Regions from separate parts of the Vallitalea longa genome, predicted to be linked through region 3. Evidence: riboswitches for the same ligand, from Rfam matches in the RefSeq annotation. Region 3 holds a riboswitch; each other region holds the start of a gene.

The links. Region 3 has a riboswitch for cobalamin ahead of QMG30_RS22950 (cobyric acid synthase). Riboswitches for the same ligand answer to the same signal wherever they lie in the genome.
Region 1: linked by a shared signal. The riboswitch ahead of QMG30_RS02490 (DUF4430 domain-containing protein) and the one ahead of QMG30_RS22950 (cobyric acid synthase) in region 3 are both predicted to bind cobalamin.
Region 2: linked by a shared signal. The riboswitch ahead of QMG30_RS19075 (ABC transporter substrate-binding protein) and the one ahead of QMG30_RS22950 (cobyric acid synthase) in region 3 are both predicted to bind cobalamin.

The regions. Positions count from the first base shown of each region.
Region 1 is NZ_BRLB01000001.1:579,329-583,633, forward strand. Features, by position in the region: gene QMG30_RS02490 (DUF4430 domain-containing protein) at 1-1,769, opposite strand, end outside; cobalamin riboswitch at 1,924-2,111, opposite strand; gene QMG30_RS02495 (MFS transporter) at 2,256-3,479, opposite strand; gene QMG30_RS02500 (helix-turn-helix domain-containing protein) at 3,798-4,305, shown strand, end outside.
Region 2 is NZ_BRLB01000015.1:100,161-104,465, forward strand. Features, by position in the region: gene QMG30_RS19070 (hypothetical protein) at 1-1,108, opposite strand, end outside; cobalamin riboswitch at 1,302-1,503, shown strand; gene QMG30_RS19075 (ABC transporter substrate-binding protein) at 1,708-2,808, shown strand; gene QMG30_RS19080 (FecCD family ABC transporter permease) at 2,805-3,815, shown strand; gene QMG30_RS19085 (ABC transporter ATP-binding protein) at 3,802-4,305, shown strand, end outside.
Region 3 is NZ_BRLB01000025.1:38,815-43,119, reverse strand. Features, by position in the region: gene cbiB (adenosylcobinamide-phosphate synthase CbiB) at 1-689, opposite strand, end outside; gene QMG30_RS22950 (cobyric acid synthase) at 820-2,307, opposite strand; cobalamin riboswitch at 2,476-2,644, opposite strand; gene QMG30_RS22945 (prolyl oligopeptidase family serine peptidase) at 2,956-4,305, shown strand, end outside.

The DNA.
Region 1 (4,305 bases), on a different contig from region 3:
TCATCCTTAGAGTATTTTTCTGCTTCTGTGATTTTATGTTTTAATACATCTACTAGAGGTTCTTCCAACGCACCCCAATTCGTAGTATATCTTAATCTGATAACATCTCCATCTTCAGGGAAATACGCTGATACACCAACGTTAGGCAATTCACCGTTTACATAATACATCCACCCTGAACCATTACCATGGTCAAATTCTCCATCTCCATCTATTGATACAATATAACGACTTCCGTATTTATCATTATATGTACACTTCATAGATAAGCCTTTTTCATCTACAAGCCTTTTCAATACATCAAATACATTATCTTTTTCATATAAATCTACGGATGTTCGACTTACTGTATCACCTTTACCTATTATTCTCTTTTCAATAGATAATTGAACTGTTCCTACTGAACTGAAATCGACATCAGACATATCGTATAATGTATTTTTGCCTTCTACTAATCTATCATAAGCAACTAATGCATATAGTCCTTGATCAGTAGCCATACCATCAACATTCTCGTCAAGAACATGTTTAAATCCACCAGTAGAATCTATGTATGTAAGTAAAGCAGTTATTAAACTATTATCATTTTTGACGAATCTACTATCAGTATGAGGATTGATACCAAGTGAAGTCAATGCAACTATGATCTGTGATATTGTCTCTGATGGTTTAGTCAATTCACTACCAACAAATGAGATTTCATATTTTCCATCACTGCCCTGTAGCTTAGATAATTTATCAACAGCTTTATCTATAGCAGCTTTCACATCTTCATTACTATCATAATAAGGTGCTAGAGCTTGAATAGTCATTGCAGTAGTATCTACATCTAATGTATCACCACTTAATGCAAATCCTCCATCTTTGATTTGATAGTCATTAAGTATTCTATTTATTATCTTTTCTCTTGTTATGCCAGTTTCACTTTTATAATCTTTCGCATCTATAGCCAATAATGCAAAACTTAGTTCATTGACACCTTGTCTATGTCCTAATTCTCCATCTGGTTTTATCTCTGGGAAATTCTCAGCCTTATTAAATATATAGTCTAGTAAATTAATACCATCTACATTTGCTGGATTTTTTCCAATTGAAGAAAGGGCTAAGCAGACTCTCTCAACATCTGTGACTTTATCATCCCATCTTCTTTTATCTTTGATACTTTCTTCTTTTACTCTACCTACAACTTTATCATAATAAGTTTCATAATACTTTTCTGGTATTTCTAATCCTGACCTTGCTAGAGAAAATACTGTCCAATCTCCTCCAATAGTAGCAACTCCTGGTTCACCTACCGCATCCAATTGATACTTGACTGCTTGCTTAATGGCCTCATCAACTTTTTCATCTATACTTATAACTTCTTGATGCTGGTTAACTATCAAAGTGTTACTTAAAGTAACTGGATTATGCATATTATCCCATGCGAAAGCCTTGATTTTATATTCGCCATCAGCAGGAATTGGTATACAAGTACCCCAATTCTTATCACTGTTTGCCTTGATTTCATCATTAACATAGTTATATGTAATCATTTTGTTAGTGTTATTCTCGTAAAGTCCAACAATCAAATTGGCTTGTAACGTTTCATTAGTTGTATTTACTACACTAAAGTTAAACATTGCATCTTGATTGTTATCAAAATTTTCTACACTTGCTAGTGTAATATCAAGGGTTCCCCTCTCCTGTGCGTATATAGGTGTAATGCATGATACAATCATTAAGATTGAAAATAAAATTGGTAATACTTTTGTTTTGATCCTTTTCATATTATCCTCCAAAAATTATATTTGGATAGTTAATAATAATTGATATCAAAAAAAGCTATCTCCATATGAGATAGCTTAATTATATAATCAACACATTATTATAAGCATTATAAAAGTTTTAACAGCTTTTACAATTAACCTCCTATCCCAAAGGTTTGTAATAAGATAATTGGCAGGTCTCCTGACTCATGACTTAACCTTAGCTTCTCCTTCTCAAACCTATGGTTCAATGGTTATAAAAGCCTTGTATTCATTTACAGTAATGGGTGTTGTGCTAGAATCTCACTAGCTTCCCTTTTAACAACTAAAATTAATTAGCTGACCAAATATCAATCTTCAATTGTTACTCAATTATAACAGCCTATAATTATCATTTCAATACCCTATAGTACTAATAATAAAAAATTACAAAAAACATTATAATATTAATAAATTCTAATAATTAGTTAATTAAATTAACCTACAACTGAATTTCATTTCATTCTATCATTTCTCGAATATATACTCTTTATCATTTTTTCTACTATATGCTTTTATCAACAAATTCAATATATTAGGAATGAGTATTATGATTATGCATATAAACAAAGTCAACATAAAATGCTCTTTCAGTACAGCTCCCAATATACCTAAAGAGATAGTTATCCCTCCATAAGTAATAAATAAAAATGTGCCACTTACCCTACCAACAAATGCTTCGTCCACCAAAACCATATAGCTACCTTCTGTATAAGTTTGTAAGAATATACTAACTCCCCCTACAATACCAGTGGCAACAAGAGCCACATAGAAATTAGGTGCTAACATAAGTATTATGAATCCAAATACGAAAACAATTGCACCATAAGCCATATATTTATTACTATATTCTTTTGTTTTTATTATACCATTAAGCCATGCTCCAATTATTGATCCTACCCCAATGCTTGCAAATATGAATCCTGTACCCTCTTCTCCATAATTAAATCTGCCTAAAGCAATAATAGCTGGCAAGATATTAAGTATTCCTCCTGCAACAGTATAAAACATCTTATACAAAGCGATTTCTTTTAATGTACCATTTGAAAATATATATTTAAATCCTTCTTTTTGTAGATTTATAAAACTAATTTTTTCCTCTTTTTCTACAACTACAGAAGTTTTATTATTATATCTGATCAATAGCACGAATATCATAGCTACTACGAATGAAGCTGAATTAACTATAACTACTGTATAGAAACCCAAGTAAGCCAATATCATTCCACCACACATAGAACCGAAAATGACAGTAAGTTCATAATACATTCTAAGTCTTGAAATAACTTTTCTAAGTTCAACTCCTTTAAATAACTTTTGAATGATGACATTTTTAGAAATAGTATGTAAAGCACCACATATTGAATTCATGAAGGCAACTACATATACAATATATAATGTATCTGATGATTTAAAAAACAAAACAAACAATATACTAACAGCTCTCACTGCATCCATTAATATTAATGTTTTTTTTGCATTAAAACGATCACTAATACCTCCACCCACGAATGAAAAAATAGCAGAAGGAAGCAAACTGAAAATTAATGTAAAAGACAAAGCTAAAGATGACTGGGTAATAATATATACCATAGCACTTAAAGCCGCTGTGTAAAACCAATTTCCTAGATCAGAAATTATTTGAGCCAATACTAGATATCTAAAACCATTTTTATTTATTTTTGTTGACATAAAACTCCTCCTATAATTACTACTAAATATTATATTATTTGACACTACAATTTATGGATATTCTATTTTCGCTTTACACTAATAAATATTAATTACTCAACTTTCCCATTTCAATATTATATGGGAGTAAGCCAATAATCTACAATAATAATTCAGCTGCATGCAAAATGCTTCTTGGCAGATTGTTTTTATTACTTGTAGTATTATTTTTACTGATATATAATAATTATAATTAATATATTATCTAGTAGTCTAATTATATCATCATAGCCCATAAACATTAAAGAGTATGATATTTCTCAATATAGGAGTGAAATAATGAATTTGTATAGATTTGGAAAAGAATTTAGTGAAATAAGACGTTCTAATAATATCTCTCAACAAAGATTAGCTGATACTATACAATGTAGCCGTAAATATATTAGTCTAATCGAAACAGGAAAAGTAGCTCCATCAACTAATATGATAGTTGAAATGTCTAAAATACTAGGTAACGACATAATAGATTTATTAAAATTTTCTGACTATGATGATCCTGATTTTATGATATCAACTAAAAAGAAAGTAAGTTTATTAATAAATTCATGTGATTATACTGGTCTCAACGACCAACTGACTATAATGGAACATCATACCGATTTTCAAACCCCGCAAAACGAGCAGTATATATTATATCTAAAATCAATATGTGAAATGGAGATAAATCACGATTATTATAAATCAATAGACCTTATCAAAGAATCTTTATTCCTTAAAAAAAATGATGATTTATTATTGTTTTTACATAAAAACAAACTATCCTCTGATAAAATTCGTTCTTATCATA
Region 2 (4,305 bases), on a different contig from region 3:
AATAATTAACATGGTAATGGTATGTATAGCTATCTGATCTACTTTTTTTATATCCATCATATTGACCATCCTGGTTTTCATCAACTAAAACATCCTCACCATCCCCAGAAGGGCAAACACAGCAATCTATCTTATAAATCTTATCATCTTTTAATCCATAAAGGACAAATCCTTGTATATTTACACCGTTTGTTAATCCACAATATAAATATTTATTGGGAAGGTTATCTAGTTTTACCAGATTAATATTATTAATAGAATACCCTGTACTAACATAATCACCCTCTAATTCCTTGACATTTCCTTCTTTCAATCTCAAAACATATACTTCAGAAAAATATTCATAACTCAAATCGTTATTTATTAGACTTGTTCCGATTATGAATTCCGATACCCCATCAACATCCATATCCTCTTCCTTGAAATATACTATTTGTGTATCACTATCTTTTTTATTAATGTATTCTATAATTTCTTCTGGTATAGCATCATATGCTCTTTTATTCTTACTATCCTCTTCTTGATCCTCATTATCTTTATTGTCTCCATTAACACTAATAACACGATTTCCAACCCATTCATCAATTGTTTTTGGTGGTTCATTACTAAATTTTTCATTATCTACATTGGAAAAATAACATATACCATCTTCTCCATCAATAGCTGTCATAAATTGATTCTTAATATCGTCAACCATGACGATAGCAGAATTTCCATATCCTTTTTTACCAAAAATACGGACTTTCATTCCAAGATTATCTTTATCTTCTATATCACGATAATACTGTGAAATATCAATGAATTCCTCATAATATTCTCCTACCAACTCTTTAAATATATCTTCTTGCTCATTTTTGTAACAAATCCCCACTGATTTAGCTGATGGTAAAGGTGTTTCTATAAGTTCAGCTAACTCTGTTCTATTATTTTTTGTATCCTCATTATCTGCTTCATCATTATCTTCATCAGGTAGTTCTTTTTGCTCAATTCCCAAATTAGCATTATTAATAATAGTTCTATTATTATTAGTATCATTCTTTGAATCACATCCTGATAAGACAGCTATACTAACTATTATCATAATAAGAATAAAATTTAATTTTTTCATTGTATATTCTCCTTATTCATGATATGCATTTTAATTTTTCAATAATCAAATAAAATTCAAGTCTATTTAAGTATACTATTCGAGATAATCATAGTCAAGTTTGGTAAATCAGATGATATATATAGTAAAATAATACATGTAGCGATATAATAACATTGACATTGTCACTAAACTATGTTACTATTTCTTTAAAATTCAATAGTTCTTTGAAGGTGCTTTTTTTATGTTATACATAATTAACTAAAAAAGATAATAGGGAATGAGGTGTGAGTCCTCTACAGCCCCCGCTACTGTAAGTAGGGATGAAATCTTAGATATATCACTGGGAAACTGGGAAGATTAAGAGAGTAAAATGAACTACAAGTCAGGAAACCTGCCTACAAAATTTATGTAACTAACTTCGGTGGGAAGATACGATTACATTAATTAATTAAATTATTATAAAAATTAGTTAATTTAATTTGTTAATATAACTTACAACGATTAGTTGTAAGTTTTTTTGTTTTGGGGTTATTTCATAAATAATGTACTCCTAAGAAGACCTATTAAATAAATCATAATTATTTCTTTATAATAAAATATTTAGGAGGATTTTAATAATGAAAAATATGAAACGATTAGCTGTTCTATTGATATTCATACTAACAGTAACTTCATTTACTGGATGCTCAAAAAAAGAGGATTCTTCCAAAACTACTGTTACTGATGAGGATAATACAGTTGATACCGATAAGAATAATAACAACGAAAAAGAATCTGACACTTCTGCTGACACAGATAAAGAAGCACAAAAAAATGATAGTGAAGAATTACCTGATTTCATAATTGAAGATACTGACACAACCATTACATACATCAATCCTATGGGTAATGAACAAACAGTAACTAAAAACCCAGAAAAAGTTGTTGTTCTTATGAACTCCATATTAGATATATGGTATCTATCAGGTGGAGAAGCCATTGCTAGAGTAAGTGGTTCAACTAATGTACCAGAAGCTGCAAAGGATATTGAAGACGTTGGAAAAGTTAATGCACCTAGCGTTGAAAAAATATTATCTCTAGAACCTGACTTAGTGATATTAAGTTCAGGAAGAAGTCAACATGTAGAAATGGAAGATATATTAAAAGATAATAACATTGAATATGCCTATGTTGACGTAAGCACGAATCCATATGATAGCTTTATCGATGTTTTGAGAATATTTACTAAGATAACAGGTAGAGATGACATCTACGAAACAGAAATCAAAGAATTAGAAGATAACGTAACTACAATATGCGATAAAGTCAAAGATGAAGAAAAACCTAATGTAGTAATATTATTCGGTTCATCAAAATATGTAAAAGCTCAACTTCCTAATGGATTAGTAGGAAATATGGTTGAAATGCTTGGAGCTAATAATATAATTACAGACGCACCTGTTAAAAACAGTTCGACTGTTGATTTTAGTTTAGAAAAAATATTAGAAGAAGATCCTGATGTAATATTAGTAGTTCCTATGGGTGATCTTGAAAAAGTTAAAACTCGTATGAAAGAAGATTTGGAATCCAATGACGCTTGGGGAACTCTTACTGCTGTCAAAGAAGGTAATATACATTATTTACCACCAGAATTATTCCACTACAAGCCTAATGCAAGATATCCTGAAGCATTTGAATATCTAGCTAAAATATTATATCCTCAGGTATTTGAAAAATGAAAAAGATAAATAATAGACATTCATTTAAGATCACCATAATATTAATATTAGTTATCATCACTATATTATCTTTCTTATTCAGCATAAGTCTAGGTGCTCTTAAAATATCTATTCCAGAGATTTTAAAAGCTATATTTATTGATCGTACAGGAGTTAACAGAAACATCATATGGAAAGTTAGAGTTCCAAGATCACTTGTAGCTGGGACTGTAGGTATATGTCTATCCTTGGCTGGAGGCATCTTACAAGGGGTCATGAGAAACCCCTTGGCCTCACCAAACACAATTGGTGTTTCCTCTGGTGCTGGGTTAGGTGCTATTTTCATACTTGTCATATTTCCTTCTTACGACTTTCTTGTTACACCCGTTGCTTTTGCTTTTGCATTATTAACTACTATGTTGATATATATCCTTTCATGGAAAAATGGAATCAAACCTCTAAGACTTATTCTGGCAGGTATAGCTGTATCGTCATTCCTAAGTGCTTGGATCAATGCTATTCTAATATTTTTTCCAGACAGGGTACAAAATGCTCTAGGATTCATGGTGGGCAGTTTAGCTGCTAAGACTTGGAAAGATTTTTATGCTCTATGGCCCTATGCTCTATTTGGATTGATTGTATCTATTCTATTATCCAAGAAATTGAACATACTCATGCTCGGTGACGAAATAGCTACAGGACTCGGAATAAAAATAGAAAGATTAAGAAAAATATTTATTGCATTAGCTTCACTACTTGCAGCAAGCGCAGCGAGTAATGTTGGACTATTAGGATTTGTTGGATTAATTGTACCCCACATAACAAGACTAATTATAGGTTCTGATTATAAGTATCTATTTCCAGCAAGTGCTTTACTTGGAGCATCTCTATTGATGATATGTGATACGATAGCTAGAATTGTAATGGATCCTATAGAAATACCTGTGGGTATTGTAATGTCAATGCTAGGCGCACCATTTTTTATATTCTTATTGAGAGGCGGGCTCAAAAATCGTGTTAAGAACTAATTCAATAACAATCAATTATGGAAAAAACAATATAATAAAAGACCTTTCTCTTAACATAAAAAAAGGTTCAATAAATACTATGATAGGCACTAATGGTTGTGGAAAGTCAACCATATTAAAAGCTTTATCCAGAAATTTGAAACCTCAATATGGTGATGTGTATCTTAATGGAAAATCAATCTTTCAAATGGATACTAAGCTATTAGCGAAAGATATGTCCATACTGCCTCAATCTCCTACTGCACCAGATGATTTCACCGTATTTGATTTAGTAAGCTACGGAAGATATCCTCACCTAGATTGGACTGCTAAACTTCATAAAGAAGATTATGATATTATAAATTGGTCCATTAATCTAACTAAATTAGAACATCTAAAAGATAGACAAGTCACAACTCTATCAGGTGGAGAACGTCAAAGAGCATGGATTGCCATGGCCCTATGTCAAAAACCCAAAATACTATTACTCGATGAACCAACAACATATCTT
Region 3 (4,305 bases):
TCATATCTGAGTACTCCTCCAGCTAACAACATAAAAAAGCTTCCTAACCTAGCTGGAATATAATTAAATATATCATCTGTCTTAGCAGAAGCGAAACCAATATCTTTGTATTTAACATGGAGATATCCTACCATAGAATCCAGTGTATTAACTGCTTTATACATAAATACAAATTGTACAGGCATATTTACAATAAATCCAATAGCTATAAACATTAATGGAGCAAGTACTCCATCTACAGTATTTTCTGCTGCTGTTTCGATTGCTCCTCTTATAATTTCTTCTTTAGTTAAATTGTTAGTATCTCTTCCAACTAAATAAGATAACTGTTTTCTAGATAATTCCAAATCATCCTTTTCTATTGCTTTATATACTTTTAATACTTCATCTTTTAAACATTTAGCAGCCAAAGCAGTATATAATAAATAGGTAGTTACTATATCTTGTATGTATGGATGAATTTTAGAACATACGAATAGCACTAGGGTTATAGAAAAAAATGTTATTCCGACTGTCGTAATTAGAAGTACGAAACCTCCAATCTTCAAAGGTATTCTACTCTTTCTTATTGTCTTTTCTAATCTACTGATTAATTTTCCTATATATATAATAGGATGTGGTATATTAACAGGGTCGCCAAATATTCTATCTAGTAATATGGCTATACATAATATTATTATGGGTTTCAATTATAGCACCTCTAATTTTTTATTATATTTCAGTAAGCAGGGCAAAATATTATAATCATGCCTTCTCCATAGAAATGATATGTCTACGTGATTATAATACTTTACCCTTATTAATAATTATAAAGTTGAGTTATCTATTATAAATAATATCTTTTATTTTATCTATATCCATATGATCTCTTACTAGTTTTGCTAATTTATCGTACTCAATGTCTTTTAGCTTAGCGTAATCAATGTTACTATCAATGTCCAATCCTTTTTTATTCTTTATATTATCAAGGATCAGTTTTCTTAACTCATCGTTGTCGAATATTCCATGAAGATATGTTCCCATTACATTTTTCTTGGCGTTCATTGCACCGTCTATTCGTCCATCTTGTAATTTAATAAGTGGTAAACTATCACCCATCAACTCGGTTTTACCCATATGTATTTCATATCCACTAACTTGTAGATTATAGGATTTTTCTGCAAAAGGAATATCTTCTATTATATTTCCAGTTATTTGGGTAGTTTGTTTGCTATCTTCCATTTCCGTAATAATTTCTAACAAACCTAATCCGTTAATACTTGACATTGAAGTTTCTACACCTTTTTCGTCTTCAATGGTTTCACCTAATATTTGATACCCTCCGCATATACCAATAATTGGGACATCATTCCTATGAGCTCTATATATACCTGCCTTCAGTGATGAATTGTGTATATATTCCATATCTTTTATGGTATTTTTACTGCCTGGAATAATCAGAAGGTCAATTCCTTCGTAATCTTTATTTTCTTTTATGTACCTTACAGATACATTATCTTCTAATTCAAATACTGTGAAATCAGTAAAATTGGACATATGTGGTAACCGCAGTACCCCTATAATGATATCTGCCTCTTCTTTCATATCAAATCTTTCAGTAACACTATCTTCATCATCTATTTTTAGTGATTCATAAGGGATAACCCCCAAACATGGTATTTGCAATTTTTCATAGAACATATCTATACCAGGTTGAAGTATCTTGACGTCACCTCTGAATTTATTTATGACATACCCTTTTATTCGCTTTCTTTCTTCAGGTTCCAGAAGCATAACTGTTCCATAGATTGAAGCAAAAACTCCTCCTTTATCAATATCTCCTATTAAGACAACAGGAGCATCAACCATCTCAGCCATTCCCATATTAACGATATCATTTTCTCTGAGATTAATTTCCGCTGGACTTCCTGCTCCTTCTATTACTATAACCTCATGTTTGGATTGTAACTTATTATAAGATTCCATTATGTGCTGTTTTAGTCCTGCCTTTGTACCGAAATAATCTTTGGCACACATATTCTTATATATCTTACCATTTAGAATTACTTGACTTCCTACATCACTTGTAGGTTTCAATAAAATCGGATTCATTTCAACTTGTGGTTTAATACGTGCGGCTTCAGCTTGTACAACTTGAGCTCTGCCCATCTCTTTTCCATCTTCTGTTATAAAAGAGTTAAGCGCCATATTCTGAGATTTAAATGGAGCTACACTAATTCCATCATCATTTAGAATTCTACATAAAGCAGCAGTCAATATGCTTTTACCCACAGTTGAAGCAGTTCCCTGAAACATAATATTATTCATTATTATTCACTCCATTTTTTCATTATTTTACATAACTACTTAGGTTATCATTAACATATTCGATTATAAAAACTTAAGATTTTTGGGGATATCGTTTGAAGAAATGTCATAGAATAATTGAAATATACATTAAAACAAACCCATATCTCCACACGCAATCTGGATTTAATATTCAAGTAATCAGTGCTAAGTATCCTGACTTATACATATAACCCAATGTAATGTCTTCCCAAACTATTAAGTCCAGTGACCTCTATTACATTAGTAGTAAATTACAGTAGCGGTGGCTGTACTGGATTTTCACCAGTTTCCTTAAAACACAACTTACTTTTGCAAATAATACACTATAACATAGTAGTATTATTTGCATATATTAAATTTTTACATGAATTCATTATATTCTATACCAAAGATAAAATCAATATCTTGACTATATTTAGTTTATATATTATAATTATTGTAATTTAGATATTTGTCTAATAATCTAATTATTATAGTAACCTATTAATATCAACTGGACTTTACCACTTCAATATTCTATGTGAGTAAGCTTATGAAAGGCTTAACGCTTTACCCACATTAAATTAAAGATAGTCTAAGCCAAGTCATCAATAATAAAATGACTTCATAAGAAAGGAAGGATTTATTATGAAAAAGCTTATATTAATTACACTAATCATTTTACTTACATTTTCAGGATGCAATAATTACTCAAAATCTGATGAACCCATCACAGATAGCAATCAATCAGAATCCACAGAAAATGGCACCTCACCAGAACAAGAAAAATCAAATGATACTGATAATAAGTATGAAAAAACAGCTATAGATTTATTCAACTTATATATAAACAAAGACTTTAAATCCATAATTGATGATACTAATTTTTCTAAAGAATTACAAAATCAATTAAGTGAAGATAATTTAGCAAAAGCAGATACCCAAATTACTGGTTTGGTTGGAGATTTTGAAAAGATTTTATCCACTAACTCAATTACTCAGGATAAAAATACAACAGTAACCATAATAAGTAAATGTAGCAAATCCAATCTCATGTGTATTGTCATGTTTGATGAAAACGAATCCATACTAGGCTTTAATTTATTACCAACCTCTGAAGGAGCTGACCTAGACGTTTCTCTCCCTGAAAATGCAGAAGAAATACCCGTTGAATTTGGTGCAGATGAATACAAATTATCTGGTTTATTGACTGTTCCAAAAGGCAAAGATGAGTACCCGATAGTTATTCTTGTACAAGGTTCCGGACCAAGTGATAAAGATGAGACTATCGGACCAAATAAACCTTTTAGAGACATAGCATATTCACTTGTAAGTAATGGCATTGGAGTTCTCAGATATGATAAAAGGACTTACACTCATAGGAATAAAATAATCGCTAATCAAGATCAATTAACTGTATATGATGAAACCATAGATGATGTAGTCTATGCATATGATTATCTTGTTGACAATAAAGATATCACTGCTAAAGGTATATATATTATAGGACATAGTCTGGGAGGATATTTAATGCCTCGTATAGCTAATGAACTTCCTGATGCAAATGGATACATCTTCCTTGCAGGTTCTGCTAGGCCATTAGAAGATTTATTAGTTTATCAGATTCCTTATCTAGCTAACTTGGATAATATTGTTACTGATGAAGAGCAACAACAAATTGATTATTATAAAAATGTTTATGATCGTGTAAAATCACTTGACGAATCAAGTACTTATACCGCAAAAGATTTAGGAGGCACAGGTAAAAAATATTGGTTGGACCTAAAAGATTATCGACCTACAGTAATGGCACAAGAAATTACTAAACCAATGTTATTCTTGCAAGGGAAAAGAGATTACCAAGTTACTCTAGATGATTTCAATCTATGGAAAGAAAGCTTAGAATCCAAGGATACCGTTACATTCAAATTATATGATGGGCTTAATCATCTATTTATGAAAGGTGAAGGCACTCCTTCTCCAACTGAATATTCCATA